DNA from 4 places in the Janthinobacterium sp. DSP2-3-3 genome. Region 1 is predicted to be linked to each of the others. Evidence: predicted binding sites of a transcription regulator. Region 1 holds the regulator's gene; each other region holds the start of a gene.
What was found. The regulator sigma-54, encoded in region 1, starts transcription at its own class of promoters, with help from an activator protein. The targets are predictions, from matches to a motif close to TGGCANGNAANCTGCTTT.
Positions count from the first base shown of each region.

Region 2: pepA (flocculation-associated PEP-CTERM protein PepA) is a predicted target of sigma-54. The motif match lies at 2,434-2,451, and genes of this name have one in related genera.
Region 3: ACP7DE_RS24735 (TorF family putative porin) is a predicted target of sigma-54. The motif match lies at 1,853-1,870, and genes of this name have one in related genera.
Region 4: prpB (methylisocitrate lyase) is a predicted target of sigma-54. The motif match lies at 2,129-2,146, and genes of this name have one in related genera.

Region 1 is NZ_JAFCWA010000008.1:226,272-230,298, forward strand. Features, by position in the region: gene ACP7DE_RS17695 (enoyl-CoA hydratase/isomerase family protein) at 1-256, opposite strand, end outside; gene hpf (ribosome hibernation-promoting factor, HPF/YfiA family) at 513-872, opposite strand; gene ACP7DE_RS17705 (RNA polymerase factor sigma-54) at 942-2,420, opposite strand; gene lptB (LPS export ABC transporter ATP-binding protein) at 2,425-3,180, opposite strand; gene lptA (lipopolysaccharide transport periplasmic protein LptA) at 3,180-3,761, opposite strand; gene lptC (LPS export ABC transporter periplasmic protein LptC) at 3,787-4,027, opposite strand, start outside.
Region 2 is NZ_JAFCWA010000001.1:394,340-398,366, forward strand. Features, by position in the region: gene ACP7DE_RS01955 (DEAD/DEAH box helicase) at 1-444, shown strand, start outside; gene ACP7DE_RS01960 (acyl-CoA thioesterase) at 529-987, opposite strand; gene ACP7DE_RS01965 (hypothetical protein) at 1,063-1,431, opposite strand; gene ACP7DE_RS01970 (hypothetical protein) at 1,561-1,698, opposite strand; gene ACP7DE_RS01975 (hypothetical protein) at 1,938-2,111, opposite strand; gene pepA (flocculation-associated PEP-CTERM protein PepA) at 2,527-3,360, shown strand; gene ACP7DE_RS01985 (nitroreductase family protein) at 3,439-4,027, opposite strand, start outside.
Region 3 is NZ_JAFCWA010000016.1:1,476-5,502, reverse strand. Features, by position in the region: gene ACP7DE_RS24745 (ammonium transporter) at 1-643, opposite strand, end outside; gene ACP7DE_RS24740 (P-II family nitrogen regulator) at 655-993, opposite strand; gene ACP7DE_RS24735 (TorF family putative porin) at 1,005-1,772, opposite strand; gene ACP7DE_RS24730 (accessory factor UbiK family protein) at 2,042-2,290, shown strand; gene ACP7DE_RS24725 (YifB family Mg chelatase-like AAA ATPase) at 2,402-3,922, shown strand; gene ACP7DE_RS24720 (hypothetical protein) at 3,987-4,027, shown strand, end outside.
Region 4 is NZ_JAFCWA010000001.1:92,193-96,219, reverse strand. Features, by position in the region: gene ACP7DE_RS00565 (T6SS effector phospholipase Tle3 domain-containing protein) at 1-31, opposite strand, end outside; gene ACP7DE_RS00560 (MBL fold metallo-hydrolase) at 173-1,030, opposite strand; gene ACP7DE_RS00555 (hypothetical protein) at 1,219-1,455, shown strand; gene ACP7DE_RS00550 (hypothetical protein) at 1,579-1,827, shown strand; gene prpB (methylisocitrate lyase) at 2,209-3,096, shown strand; gene prpC (bifunctional 2-methylcitrate synthase/citrate synthase) at 3,166-4,027, shown strand, end outside.

The sequences.
Region 1 (4,027 bases):
CCAGTTGGGCACTGCCGCCTTGCGGCGTGGCCAGGCCCGCATCGTAAAAGAAACGGATGTCGCCGCCGGCGCACAGGGCTTTTTCACTACTGGAACGGATCACGACGGCGTCCACCTGCGGATCGTAGCGCCAGGCCAGCAAAGCCGCGCTCAGCGCGCGCACCATGTCCAGCGACAAGGAATTCAAGGCTTTCGGGCGGTCGAGCACGATGTGGCCCGTGCGGTTGCGAATGGAGGTCTGGACGAAGTCGCTCATGGCAAAATGAAAAAAGTGAGAACGGGAACATTCTAGCGCTTGCGAGGGGAATATTGCGTTTGACAGGTCCGGGCGCAAAAAAGGGCGCAATGTGCGCCCTTAGTTGATCACAACCGGTTCAAAGTCGCAGGCCGTAGAACACGTGGGAAAACCGTAGCGAGCAGATGTGAGTTGTGGCTGAGAAGCGGAGCTGTGCATATGCACAGTAAGCATCGGAGGCCGCAAATCGCGACGCGCAGTAGGTTTTTTGGTGTTCTTAGGCGGCGGCGAATTCTTCGTCCGAGTTGTCTGGCAGATGCTTGATCGCCTCTTTACCGTGCCCTTGCACTTTGGTTTTGTACTTCATCACTTGCCTGTCCAACTTGTCGATCAGGGTATCGATCGCGGCATACAGGTCTTGCCCCAGGCTTTCCACGTAGACGGTCTTGCCACTCAGACGCAGGTTGACTTCAGCCTTTTGACGTTTTTCTTTCTCTTTGAGGTTATCCACGGTCAGAATCACGGCAATATCGATGACTTGATCGAAATGACGTTTCACGCGTTCCAGCTTCGTTTGTACGTATTCACGGATGGCTGGTGTGACTTCGAGATGATGTCCGCTGATGGTGAGATTCATACACACTCCTAAAGATGATCGGGTTCGTGCGGTCCATCGACTCCGGCCCGCAGAGGAACCGAAAAAAACTTACAAACACTTACGCAGGCTCACTGGCGGAATTTTCAACGCTTCCCGGTATTTGGCAACAGTACGTCGCGCAATCACCATGCCTTGTTCCCCCAGCATGTCCGCAATCTTACTGTCGGATAAAGGATTTTTAGGGTCTTCTGCTCCTGTCAGTTGCACGATCAATGCCCGTATCGCCGTCGATGACGCTTCGCCCCCCGCTTCGGTGGCGACGTGGCTACCAAAGAAATATTTCAACTCAAACATGCCATGCGGGGTCAGCATGTACTTTTGAGTTGTTACCCGCGAGATAGTACTCTCGTGTAAACCCAGTGTATCAGCTATTTCACGGAGCACAAGGGGGCGCATGGCAACGGCCCCATGCGAGAAAAAGTTCTTTTGTCTTTCTACTATCGCCTGCGCCACGCGCAAGATCGTGTCAAAGCGCTGGCGCATATTCTTGATCAGCCACTTGGCTTCCTGCAACTGTGCGCCCATGGCGCCCTCACCTTTGCCCTGCTTGAGCAAGTTGGCGTACATGGCGTTGACGCGCAGGCGCGGCATGACGTCGTTGTTCAGGGTGACTTGCCAGCCATTGCGCGCGCGCTTGACGACGACGTCGGGCACCACGTAATCGGACACATCTGAGGCGAAGACGGCACCCGGATGCGGATTGCACTGGCGAATCACGGTCTGCGCTTCGCGCAAGTCTTCCTCGTCGCAATCAAGGGCTTTTTTCAGCTTGTTGAAATCGCGCTGGGCAAACCAGGCCAGATGCTTTTCCACGATGACGAGGGCCATGCGCCGCGTCACCATGGCGATATGCGGCAAACGCTTGATTTGCAAGGCAAGGCATTCGGACGCATTGCGCGCGCCCACGCCGGGCGGATCGAAACTTTGCAGCAGGGACAAGGCCGTGCGCAACTCGTCGGCGTCGATTTCCAGCTCTTGCGGCAGGCGTGCCAGGATGTCGTCGAGCGACTCTTCCAGGTAGCCATTGTCGTCGAGCGCGTCAATGATCAGCTCGACCAGCGCGCGGTCGCGCAATTCGAGCACCGTCACGCGCATCTGCTCCATCAAATGTTCGCGCAGGGTGCAGTGATGGGCTTCAAGTTGCGGGCGCGAATCTTCGTCGTCGGGCGCCTTGCCCCGGCTCGCCTCGCTCCAATCGCTGTCGCCGCCATCCGCTGCGGCCGGGCTGTCGCCAGCCTCGCCATCAAAGGTCTCCGCTTCGGCCGGCGCTGCAGGCGCCTCCTGGCTTGGCGGCTGGGGCGGTGCATCGGCCGGCGCGGCCGTGGAACTCAAGGCGCCATCGGACAGCAGGCGCAGCGAACGGTCGAGCGGATCGTCGAGGCGCTCGAGCAAGGGATTGTCCGTCAGTAATTGCTCTAGTTCCTGGTGCAATTCCAGGGTAGACAATTGCAACAGGCGTATCGATTGCTGCAACTGCGGCGTCAGTGCCAGGTGCTGCGAAGTGCGCAGCTGCAATGATTGTTTCATTGGCTCACATGCGGAAGTGTTCGCCCAGATAGACCCGGCGTACCGACTCGTTCGCGATGATGTCGTCGGGGCGTCCTGACGCCAGCACCGAGCCCTGGTTAATAATGTAGGCACGGTCGCAGATACCCAGCGTCTCGCGCACATTATGATCGGTGATGAGGACGCCGATATTGCGCTCCTTCAAGAAGCGCACGATACGCTGGATCTCGATCACGGCGATGGGGTCGACACCGGCGAACGGCTCGTCGAGCAGCACGAAACGCGGGTCGGTGGCCAGCGCGCGGGCGATTTCCACGCGGCGCCGCTCGCCGCCCGACAGGGACAGCGCCTGGTTCTCGCGCAACTTTTCAATCTGCAAGTCGGCCAGCAATTTATCCAGGCGCTCCTCGATCTCGGCCTTCTTCAGGGGACGGCCTTCGACGGTCTGGATTTCCAGCACGGCGCGGATATTGTCTTCCACCGTCAGCTTGCGAAACACGGATGCTTCCTGCGGCAGATACGACAGGCCCATCTGCGCGCGGCGGTGGATCGGCAGGCGGGAAATGTCCACGCCGCTGATATCGATGCTGCCGCCGTCCGACGGCACCAGGCCGACGATCATGTAGAACGAGGTGGTCTTGCCGGCGCCGTTCGGACCCAATAGCCCGACCACTTCGCCGCATTCGACTTGCAGCGAAACATCATGCACGACTTGCCGCTTGCCATAGGTTTTTTGCAGCCCGCGAACGATCAGGGTGCTGCCGCAACGAGTATTGTCCATTATTTCTTTCCTGGCGCAGGCGTGGCCGGCGCTTTCTCCGCCGCCGGTGCCTTGGTCTTCGGCTGGATCACCATGCGCACGCTGCCGCCATCCGCGGTACTGGTGCCGCTGTCGGAATTTTCCATCGCAAACACTTCCTTGCGGCTGTCATACGAGATGAAGGCGCCATTGGCCACGTCAGTGACTTTTGTGCCTTCCAGGCGCGTCAGCTTGGCTTTGGAAAACAGTTTCACCACTTCCGTCTTGTTGTCGTATTCCACGCGCTCCGCTTCGCCTTCGACCCACAGATCGCCTGCGCCATCGCGCTTCTGGCGGAAGGTGGCCAGCTTGCCGGGATCGGCCCAGAAGGTAATGAACTGGTAGCCTTGCGGATCTTCCGTGATCAGGGCCCGGCCCGCCTTCATGGTCAAAGTACCCTTGACCAGCACGACGTCGCCCGTCAGGGTACGCACCTGCTTGACGTCATCGACATGGCCGCTACGTGCCGTGATGACGGCTTCCTTCTCGGAATCGGCCTTCTCGGCATGCGCCACGCCCATCATGGCCAGAGAAAATACGGTCAACAGCAAGATGTTCTTCATAGTATGGTTTCCTTGTTTCATTCTGTCATTTTGCCGCCGCGGCCGGGCGCGGTTTCGGCGGGAGGACCATGCGCAGCGCATTCTGCACTTCCACCACGCCGGTAGCGTTATTGGCTTTCATGCCGATGCCATTGATGCGCGAGGCGCCCGTCAGGATATCGACAGGCACGTCCGTTTCCATTCTTTCCTCGTCCGGAAACACCGTCAGCGCTTCCGTCTTGACTGTCAGTTTCTGCGCCTTCGGACTGGCCACGCGGTCGATCACG
Region 2 (4,027 bases), on a different contig from region 1:
GTCGCCACCGACGTTGCCGCCCGCGGTATCGACGTGCCAACCATCACCCACGTGTTCAACTACGATCTGCCGAAGTTCCCGGAAGACTACGTCCACCGTATCGGCCGTACCGGCCGCGCTGGCCGCAATGGCCTGGCCATCTCGCTGGTGAACCACGCTGAAGGCATGAACGTCAAGCGCATCGAACGCTTCACCAAGCAATTGATCCCGGTCAATGTCATCGAAGGTTTCGAACCTAAGAAAACGGCGTCGGCACCGCGTTCGAGCGCCCGTCCAGGCGGCTGGAAACCAGGCGACAACCGTGGCGGCGCGAAGCCAGCGCAACGCACGTTCAGCAAGCCGGGCGCACCACGCAAAGATGGCGCGCCTAGCACCGGCGGCGGCTACAAGGGTTCCAACCCGCGCAGCACCGACGGCGCACGCCGCAGCTACGGCGACCGTTAATCACGGCGCACCGCCGTCGAGGCGGCAGGCAATAAAAACGGCCACCAGATCACTCTGGTGGCCGTTTTTTTATGCCCGGCGCATTTACTTCTTCGACACCTTCTGGCGCGACAGCTTGCGCAGCTTGGCTTGCTCGAAGCGCGCATGCTGCTCCGGCGTCTCCAGCACCAGCGGCGGCACGGCCACCGGCTTGCGGTTGGCGTCCACGGCCACCATCGTGAAATAGCAGCTATTGGCATGGCGCACCAGGCGCTGCTGAATGTTTTCCGTCACGACGCGGATGCCCACTTCCATCGAGGTCGTGCCCGTGTAATTGATCGAGGCGAGGAACGTCACCAGCTCACCCACGTGAATAGGCTGCAAGAACATCACCTGATCCACGGACAGGGTCACGACATAGCTGCCCGAGTAGCGGCTGGCGCAGGCGTAGGCGACGCTATCGAGATATTTCAGGATGGTGCCACCGTGCACGTTGCCGGAAAAGTTGGCCATATCGGGCGTCATCAAGACCGTCATCGTCAGTTCGTGGGCCGACCAGTTCATCGCGCTGTCCAAAGTATTCTCCAAAGGGGGATGTGAGGGGGATGTGAAAACCGGCCCCAGGGGCCGGTGTAGACCTTACAGGCCCAGGGTATCGATATCGGCCAGCGAGTCGCGGCCCTTGTCTGAAATGTCGTGCCCCTCGCCTTCGGCGCGCGCCACGATGTGGGCTTTCTTGCCCAGGAAATAGGCCACCTCCGTGTCCAGCTTGGTCAGCGGATCGGCGGCGACGGCGCGCAAACCCATGATGCAGCGGCGCAGGAACAGCAGTTGTTGTGCTTTCTCTGTGATGGACAGGCGGCCGTCGCGGGCGTAGCTGAGCAGCTTCAAGCCGGACAGGCGCTTGGCATTGCGGGCAACGCAAGCACTGGGGCGCTCGGTCTTGATACCGCGTGCAACTTGCTCCAGCGCGTCATATTCATCGGTTGTTAATTTCTCGTTCTTCATTACTTTTCCATAAGAGGCCAGGTGTTCGGCCCCCATGGTACGCGCCCCGCTGCGCATCGGCAACAGGCAACGTGATTCAGTCGCCGTCCGCCCCACGGACGGCGTGCTGAAAATGCGCGTGGAGCGCGCTTATTTGTAGGTGCGCAGCAGTAGCCACGCCAGACCGCAACCGGCCACGGCGCCCGCCAGGGCCAGCGCTGCGAGGTTTTTACTGGTGATCACAGGGCGCCGGCCCAGGTAGATTTTGTTATGCAAGGAATTGCCCATGATGGTCTCCTGTACAAGAATTTTTATGATGTCTCATTATAAGAACAGAATCGTGACGACCGCATGACACACAGCAGTTAGCGCTTGATTTGTATCCACTCGGCAACGTTTATTGGCATATTTGTTGTTTAAATGGCGTGGCGATCCCGCCGCCCGCGCAATCCATTTCCAACTAGAAATAAACAGCGCATGGCAGCGCGTGGCCGCTCAGGTTCGCTCAGATCCGCGACGACTTGCTCTCAGACCATCTTGACGGGCGGCGGTGGTGGCGTCGGTTCCTCGACGGGCACGGGATCCGTGTGCGGCGGCTTTTCAGGCGGCGGCGTCAGCGGATCGCCTTCGGGCGGCGGCGGAATATCTGGTTCAGGCGTGCTGTGCGCACGCAGCGGGGCATGACGGAATCGTGGCTGCATGGTGACCTCCTTTTACCCCACTGTAGCCGATGACGGGAAAGACTGGCGCCCGCGAGCAGCACTATTCACGCAGGAAAAAGGCTCTATCCACCTTAGGTAGGGGAAATCCAGAAATCTTCCTGGCCTCCTGCTGTCTTTTATATTTTATAGATCAGACAAACAGGAGTCTTCCATGCTGCCGCCCCAGAGCCTGGGCTGGCCAGCTCGGCTGTAATACGCCTGCGCCTGTGTAGGTGGCTTCAAACGTCGATTTTTTTTACACAAACGCAAAAAACGGCATACCTGTTTTTATAAGCTGTTGAATTTAAATACAAATATTACATGGTACAAATTCTGCTTCAAGGGCGTATGAGGTTATCTGAGGCAGCCGCCACAGTGACCTGGTCCGATCAACCCTCACGCTGAAGGAAATGTTATGAAACCGCTGTCCTCATTCCTGCGTTTCGCTCTGTCCGCGGCCGCCATCGGCGCCGCGCTGATCAGTGCTCCCGCACTCGCTGGTCCTTTGTTTACCGTCAATGAAGGCTCCGTCCCCGGTACCGCAGCCAATCTGGTTGTGGCCGACCGCATCAGCTTTGAATATCACGCACGCGTCGAACAAACCATCGTTGGCGGTTTGGGTGGTGGCAACGATCCCTTCACTCAAACAGGCTTTTTGAGCAAGGCCGCTTTCGGCAGCCCCACTGGCGGCAGCATACCATCGCAACTGAACGCCCTCAATGGCTATGGCATATATGGCCTGTTTACCATCACCGGGCAGTCGAACACTCTGGCTGGCGGGATCCACGCTACCTTTCAAAGCCTGACCATGACGCTGTACATCGACCCCAACCAGGACACGTCACTATCGGTCAGTAACGTAGCAGGCTCGCCGGTGAATGTCGGTGGTATCGCCGGGGACGACTATGCGATCGTGACTTACACGCTCGACCTGGGCGAAGCACACATTTTCGCCGGCCTGGCCCAAGGCGACTTCAAGGCCTTGCTTAATGCCACGCTGACGCCGCAAGGACAGTTGTTTTTCGTCAACCCCAACCCGTTTTTCCCGTTGGAGTCCCTCAGCGGGAATACGAACAGCTTCATCGGTGGCAGCTTGACCAACAGTTTCATCGCGATGGCCGACGGCGGCGGTCTGGAATTATTTCAAGCAGCTGTACCTGAACCAGGCACCATCGCACTGCTCGGTATCGGCCTGTTTGGCCTGGGCATGACTGCGCGCCGCCAGCAAAACAAGCAGCGCCAGGCTTGACATGCGATCATCCAGTTTAAGCGCCGCTGATGTCCTCAGCGGCTTTTTTCGCTGCGGCAGCCAGCAAACGCATGCCGTTCACGCATGCGTCCTCGCGTCGACCGGCGCCACCAGCAAGTCTTGCAGCGGCCGGCGCAAGGAGCGCGCCTGGGCCGCCGGGCCGGCGCCGATGCGGCCAAGGAACACGGCCCGCTCGACCACCACGGCACCCAGCACAGCCTGGCATTGCACCGCCAGTTCCTGCGCCAGCTCCAGCATGCCGTCGGTGCGCGAAAAGGCCCGCCGTTCGCGCACATAACGGGCAAAGATCAACGGCGTCAGTTCCGGCTGCAACTGCAGGCCCAGCTGCGTGGCCGTCAGCCAGAAGCGTTGCATGGCGCGGCCCGCCGCCACGTAATCGTCGATATGGCGCGGCGGCGCATCGGCCAGCAACACGAAATGCGCGGCGCAATACAGGCCTGGCAGCAAGTCCATCTGCAGGCGCGGGGCAATGGTGCCCGCCAGCCAGGTATTGAAAAAGTCCACGCGGCGCCAGCTGTGCATGACCCAGCGCATCAGCCGCGCCGTCATCGGGTCGACGCCTAGCGCCTGCTCCGGGATGCGGTCGCTACTGAAGCGCGCACCCCATTCGATCACGTCACGATGCACCTTGTGCGCTTCGGGCATG
Region 3 (4,027 bases), on a different contig from region 1:
TGAACCACAGCACGACGAAGGCCAGCACGGCGGCAAACTTGGCGCGCTCGGCAAAGGCGCCGACAATCAGTGCGCACGTGATGGCGGCAAAGGTGCCCTGGAAAGCGACAAACACGAACTCGGGAATGACGACGCCCTTGCTGAAGGTGGCGGCGGCGGCAAACGTACCCTTGGCCGGGTCCCAGATGCCGTTCAGGAACAGGCGGTCGAAGCCACCGAAGAAGGCGGTTTTTTCCGTGAAGGCGATCGAGTAGCCGTAGATGCACCACAGTACGATGACCAGCGCGAACACCATGAACACTTGCATCAGCACCGACAGCATGTTCTTCGAGCGCACCAGGCCGCCGTAGAACAGGGCCAGGCCGGGGATGGTCATCAAGATCACCAGCAAGGTGCTGATCATCATGAAACTGGTGTCGCCCTTGTTGGCGACGGGCGCGGCGGCTGGCACGGCAGCGGCCGGGGCCGGAGCGGCAGCAGCCGGTGCTGCGGCGTCAGGAACAGGCGTGACGGCGGGGGTGGCGACGGCAGTGGTCGTAGCCGCTTCCGTCTTGGCGGGCGCATCGGCAAAGCTCGGCGTGGCAACGCCAAACGCACACAGGCAGGCTATCCCGGCGAGCAATTTTGTTATATTTTTATGCATCAATATTCCCCTTAGAGCGCTTCGTTGCCGGTTTCACCGGTACGGATGCGGATAACCTGTTCCAGGTTGTACACGAAAATCTTGCCATCGCCGATTTTACCGGTACGCGCGGCACCTTCGATCGCTTCGATGGCCTGGTCGACAATGGCGTCATCGACGGCCGCTTCAATCTTGGTCTTTGGCAAGAAATCGACGACATACTCAGCGCCACGGTACAGTTCCGTGTGACCTTTCTGGCGGCCGAAACCTTTCACTTCGGTGACGGTAATGCCTTGCACATTGATAGCCGACAAAGCTTCGCGTACTTCGTCCAGTTTGAACGGTTTAATGATTGCAGTAATCATTTTCATGGCAGTCTCGCTTAAAAGGTTTTGGACACGGTCAGCACGAGACCGGATTTCGCCAGATTCTTGCCATTCGGTGCCAGTGATACGATATTGGCCTTGACGGCAGCCAGGGAAACGGTCGCCACGCCAAAGTCCTTGGTCACGCCGATCTTGACATCGTTATAGCTGAGGGAATCGTTGTGCTCGACTTTCTGGCGGCCCACATGCACGTTCATGATATAGCCGTCAATCAGGTCGAAGTTGCCGCCCACGTCAAGATAGCCGCTATTCTTGCTGTCGGCGACGCCGAACAGATTGGTGGTCGAATGCGAGTACTTGATATACAACGGGCCGTAGCCGAGCTGGCCGTACAGCTCGAAGGTGTTGGCATTGGTGCTCAGTCCATTCGAAGGATAGAAATAGTACAGACCGCCCACGTCATAGGTAAAATCCTTGCTGATCTCGCCACGCTTGCCGCCGTAGATATCCCATTCGAGATTGGTATCGCCGCCGCCGTCCTTGATCCATTTGATGCTCGACAGCCAGGTGCCCACATACAGGCCCGTTGGGTTATGGGTATAGTCGGCACCACCGCTGATGGCCGGTTTCAAGCGGCTTTGCGAGATGCCGCGGTAACGGTAGTCGCTGGTCAGCGCCACGTTGTAGCTCACCACGTTATCAGGTACGGCTTCGGCTGCAGCAGGCACCGCCAATGCATCCTGGGCCATGACGCTACCGCACAAGGCGGTCATGGCCAGCGTCAACGCAGCTACTAAAGTCATGTTCTTGGACAGATTCTTCATGGCGATTCCCTTTTATTGAACTTTTAAAGCGGTTGAGGTTTAAAATCTTGGCTGGAGATCACAAAGCGTTCATCATTTCTTTAGCAGAATACGTGCCAGCTCGCTTGCCACCTTGACAGGTGCATTTCCGTCCACACATACCCTGCACACCGCCAGGAATGCGGATACGGACTGCTGAAGCACAATGAACCGCCCAGTTTCGCACCAGATTAACGCCGCTGTGCACCGCAATGGTGCGATGCACAGGCCGCACCATAAAAGGACTGACCATGGACATGAATACCTTCTTTAACGACTTGCAAGGCAAGATCCATCAAGCCATCGAAAACTCGCCGGCCAAGGATATCGAGAAAAATGTGAAATCGATGATGACCCAGGGCTTCGCCCGCCTCGATCTCGTCACGCGCGAGGAATTCGATATCCAGGCGCAAGTGCTGGCCAAGACCCGCGCCAAACTGGACGCACTGGAATTACGCCTGATCGAACTGGAAACGCGCCTGAACGAGTCCAAGGCGTAAGGTGCGGCCGGCAAGGCCCCGTTATTGACGGCCTTGCTGGCATACATCAAGCCTGATGGCGTTGCAAGCGCTAGACTGATCTTGCCCGCGCCCGCGCCACAGGGGAGTCTGATGAGTCTGGCCGTCCTGAAAAGCCGCGCCCTGGCCGGCATGGAGGCGCCCGAGGTAAGTGTCGAAGTTCACCTTGCCAATGGCTTGCCGTCCTTTACCATTGTCGGCCTGCCGGATACGGAAGTGAAGGAATCGCGCGACCGCGTTCGGGCCGCGTTGCAAAACTGCGGCTTTGACATGCCGGCGCGGCGCATCACGGCCAATCTGGCGCCGGCAGACTTGCCCAAGGAATCAGGCCGCTTCGACTTGCCGATTGCGCTGGGCATCCTGGCCGCCTCCGGCCAGTTGCCGGGCGACCAACTGCAGCACTACGAATTTGCAGGCGAACTGTCGCTTTCGGGCCAGTTGCGCCCCATCCGCGGCGCCCTGGCCATGACCTTTGCCATGCAGCGCAGTCAATCGGGCGCGCCACGCGCCTTCATCCTGCCGCAAGCGAACGCGGACGAAGCGGCGCTGGTCAGCGATGCCTGCATCTATCCCGCCCACAGCCTGCTTGAGGTCTGCGCGCATTTTGCCGCGCCCGCCAGCCAGAACGCGCTGCAGCGCCATCAACCCCTACTGGCAGCGCACGCTTTTGCGTATCCCGACTTTGCCGATGTGCAGGGGCAGTTGCAAGCGCGACGCGCACTGGAAGTGGCGGCCGCGGGCGGCCATAACATCTTGATGGTGGGACCGCCGGGCGCGGGCAAGACCATGTTGGCCAGCCGCTTCCCCGGCGTGCTGCCCCCCATGAGCGATGAAGAGGCACTGGAATCGGCCGCCGTTCATTCGCTGGGCGGCCACTTCAAAGTGGAACACTGGAAACGTCGTCCCTATCGTGCCCCGCACCAGACGGCGTCCGGCGTGGCCCTGGTGGGCGGCGGCAACCTGCCGCGCCCGGGAGAAATCTCACTGGCCCACTGCGGCGTGCTGTTTCTCGATGAAATCGCCGAATTCCAGCGCCGGGTGCTCGATGTGCTGCGCCAACCCATGGAATCGGGCGTCATCAGCATTTCGCGCGCGGCCCGCCAGGCCGAATTTCCTGCCCGCTTTCAATTGATCGCCGCCATGAATCCCTGCCCGTGCGGCTATCTGGGCCACGCTTCTGGCCGTTGCCGCTGCACGCCCGACGCCGTGCTGCGCTATCACAGTCGCCTGTCCGGCCCGCTGCTCGACCGTATCGACCTGCAAATTGAAGTTGCCGCCATGCCGCCGGCGGCGCTGGGGCGACATGCAGGCGCCGGCGAAAGTACGCAAGCCATCGCCTCCCGGGTCGCCGCAGCCTTTGCCTTGCAGCTGGCACGCCAGGGAAAATCAAACCAGCGCCTGAGCAACATGGAAATTGAACAGCATTGTCGCCTGGAGCCACATGGCGAACTGTTGTTGCATGGCGCCATGACGCGTCTGCACTGGTCGGCCCGCACTTACCACCGGGTTCTGCGCGTGGCGCGCAGCATTGCGGATCTGGCGGACAGCTCCGCCATCACGCCGCCGCATGTCGCCGAAGCGATCCAGTACCGGCGCGTACTGCGCGAGATATAAGGCGGCCAGTGACCGCCACACGTGCGCGATTGCGCGTGACTGGCGGCGCTGCTACCATCTGCTGATGAAAAAAACATCACTTGCCCTCTTCCTGGCCGCGCTCGC
Region 4 (4,027 bases), on a different contig from region 1:
AATTGGTATCGAGCGTAGGGTCGGGCGACATGCGGGTGCTCCCTCCAGGATGGGAAAGCAGAAACAGCTGCGCCCAAGCAAGCTCAGGCAATCTGCACTATATGCGGATTGCCTGAAGCGGGACTTGCGTGGTGTCAAGAAAGGAGGAGCGGCGGGGGGCGTGCCGGGGGAATCAGATCGCGTTCAGCGGTATCTTCAGGTAGCGTACGCCGTTGTCTTCCGGCTCGGGCAGCTTGCCCGCGTTGATGTTGACCTGGATGGCGGGCAGGATCAGGGTCGGCATCTCCAGGGTGGCGTCGCGGCCCGTGCGCATGGCCACGAATTGTTCTTCCGTGATGCCGTCGCGCAAGTGGATGTTGCCGGCACGCTGTTCGGCCACCGTCACTTCCCAGCGCGGCGCGCGGCCGTTGGGTGGGTAGTCGTGGCACATGAACAGCCGCGTCTGCGGCGGCAGCGCCAGCAGGCGCTGCGCGGAGCGGTACAGCAGGGACGCGGAGCCGCCTGGAAAGTCGCAGCGGGCCGAACCCACGTCCGGCATGAACAGGGTGTCGCCGACGAAGACTGCGTCGCCGATCTGGTAAGCCAGGTCGGCCGGCGTATGGCCGGGAACGTGCAGGGCGCGCACTTCCAACTTGCCAATATGAAACACCTGGTCGGGCGCGAACAGTTGGTCGAACTGCGAGCCGTCGGCCTTGGCGTCATCCTGGTGGTAGACGGCGGCGAACGCCTGCTGCACCGTCCGGATCGCGGCGCCGATGGCCACGTCGCCGCCCAGCTGCTGCTGCAGGTAGGGCGCGGCGGACAGGTGGTCGGCATGCGCATGGGTTTCCAGCAGCCAGCGGCACTGCAAGCCGTGTTCGCGCACGAAGGCGACCACCTTGTCAGCCGACGTGGTCGAAGTACGGCCCGCCTTGGGATCGTAGTCGAGCACGGAATCGATGATGGCACAGTCCTGGCCATCCGCTGCGTAGACGACATACGTGACGGTGGCGGTGGCGGGGTCGAAGAAAGCTTGGATTTGTGGGGTCATCACGGCGGCAAGGGACGGGTAAGGAACGGACAGGGAAAGGCATTATATCGCCAGTGCGCGCTAAAAAAATGTTGAGAGTTGACATTGAACATGCGAAAAACAGATAAGCAAGCACGCATGCGCCGGTCACAGTCGTGCGCGCTCTGGCGCTTGCTGCGTGGTAACCTCATTCTTCCAAGGAGGAATTCATGAACGATATCACTGCACGCAGCGAACAGTACCGCGGTTTTACGATTTCGGTGACCCCGCAAAAGGATAACGACGATTTATGGGATTTTACCTACCGCCTGCAGCGCGAGGGCGAGAGCGCGGCGCAAGCGATCACGCGCAGCCGCACCCTGGGCGGCTATGCGGCGCCCGAGACGGCTTGCACGGCCGGCCTGGAAGTGGCCAGGACGGAAGTGGATAATCTGCTGCGTCCTTGAACCAGCGTAAATCGTTTAGCCCGAAAGTCAGCCTGACCGTGCGCTGGCGCGTGAAACACGTCGCTGGCGGCCGCGCTTCATGCTACGATTTCCACTATTGAATCAGTCACAAGGAGGCACCCCATGGAAAACAGTTCTAAAATTCACTATAAAGGCTGGGAAATCGTTCCCCTGGCCGTGCCCACCGCCGATGGCAAATGGTCGGCCAGTTGCGACATCGAACGCGCCACCGCGGAAGGACTGGAAGTGTTTGAAGGCTCGACCATGCAATTCGTGCGCGACGACGAGGATGGCGCGATTGCCGCCGCCTGCGAAGAAGCCGTGCGTCAGATCGACAACATCATCGCCAACCCGCTGGTGCGCCTGGCCTAGTTTTTTCAGTCTCATTGTGTTCCTGCAGCCGGCGCCCGCCGGCTGTTTTGCGTTTTGCGTCTTGCGTTTGGCGCGAAACAAGGTCTGCGCCCAGTCAGCCAAATCCCCGGCCTGTTGCATGTTTCAATATGATGTTTCATATGAAATAGTTGAAACGCAATTGAAACGTAATTGAAACATTGCGACCATCGGGCGTGACATCGCTGTCCCCTTGCGTGACAGTGCGCGCCACGCCGCTGCCTGGCCATTTCCCTCGCATTACACTGTGCCGTAGCGCACTTTGCGGGCAGGTGCAGGGTGCTGGCACGGCATTTGCACTACTGATGCTCATAGCAAGTCCATGAAACATTCGGGACGACCCGAATCCCATAAGGTGAACACATGACTCAATACTCTGCAGGTGCCGCATTCCGCAAGGCCGTCCAGGAAGAATCCCCGTTGCAAGTCGTCGGCGCCATCAATGCCAACCACGCCTTGCTGGCCAAGCGCGCCGGTTATAAAGCCATCTACCTGTCCGGTGGCGGTGTCGCGGCCGGTTCGCTGGGCTTGCCCGATCTGGGCATTTCCAGCCTGGATGACGTGCTGACCGATATCCGTCGCATCACCGACGTGTGCGACTTGCCGCTGCTGGTCGATGCCGACACGGGCTTCGGTTCGTCCGCCTTCAATGTGGCGCGCACCGTGAAATCGATGATCAAGTTCGGCGCTGCCGGCCTGCACATCGAAGACCAGGTGGGCGCCAAGCGCTGCGGCCACCGTCCGGGCAAAGAAATCGTGAGCAAGGAAGAAATGGTCGACCGCATCAAGGCGGCCGTCGATGCGCGCACGGACCCGAACTTTGTCATCATGGCGCGCACCGATGCGCTGGCCGTCGATGGCCTGGAAGCGGCACTGGAACGCGCCGTCGCCTGCGTCGAGGCGGGCGCCGACATGATCTTCCCGGAAGCGATCACGGACCTGGAGATGTACGCCACGTTCGCCAAGGCCGTCAATGTGCCTATCCTGGCCAATATTACAGAATTTGGTTCCACGCCGCTGTTCACGCTGGACGAACTGCGCAGCGCCCACGTGGGCCTGGCCCTGTATCCGCTGTCGGCCTTCCGCGCCATGAACAAGGCTGCCGACAATGTCTACCGGGCGCTGCGCCGCGACGGCACGCAAAAGAATGTCGTCGACACCATGCAGACGCGCATGGAGCTGTATGAATCGATCAATTACCACGACTTCGAGCAAAAGCTCGATGCGCTGTTCGCCGCGCAAAAGAAATAAGTAAAGAAGCAGGGACCGCATGCCGGTCCCGCAGTGACGCACCCGAGACTATTCAATCTGGAGAACACAATGACCGCACCGCAAGTCGCTACTTTCAAGCCTAAAAAATCCGTCGCCCTGTCCGGCGTTACCGCCGGCAACACGGCGCTGTGCTCGGTCGGCAAGACCGGCAACGATTTGCACTACCGCGGCTATGACATCCTGGACGTGGCCGACAGCTGCGAATTCGAGGAAATCGCCTACCTGCTGGTGCACGGCAAGCTGCCCACGGCGGCCGAACTGAAAGGCTACAAGGCCAAATTGAAGTCCTTGCGCGGCTTGCCGTCGGCTGTCAAGTCAGCCCTGGAAGCGCTGCCAGCCGCCGCCCACCCGATGGACGTGATGCGCACGGGCGTCTCCGTTCTGGGCTGCACCTTGCCGGAAAAAGACGACCATAACGCGCCGGGTGCGCGCGACATCGCCGACCGCCTGATGGCGTCGTTTGGCTCCATGCTGCTGTATTGGTACCACTACAGCCATAACGGCAAGCGCATCGAAGTGGAAACGGACGACGACTCGATCGGCGGCCACTTCCTGCACCTGCTGCACGGCGAAAAGCCGTCGGCGTCATGGGAAAAAGCCATGCACACGTCGCTGATCCTGTACGCGGAACACGAATTCAACGCCTCGACCTTCACCAGCCGCGTCATCGCCGGCACGGGTTCCGACATCCATTCGGCCATCACGGGCGCCATCGGCGCACTGCGCGGCCCGAAACACGGCGGCGCGAACGAAGTGGCGCTGGACATCCAGAAGCGCTATGACAATGCCGACGAAGCGGAAGCGGATATCCGCGAGCGCGTGTCCAACAAGGAAGTGGTGATCGGCTTCGGCCACCCCGTCTACACGATTTCCGACCCGCGCAATAAAGTCATCAAGGAAGTGGCCCGTT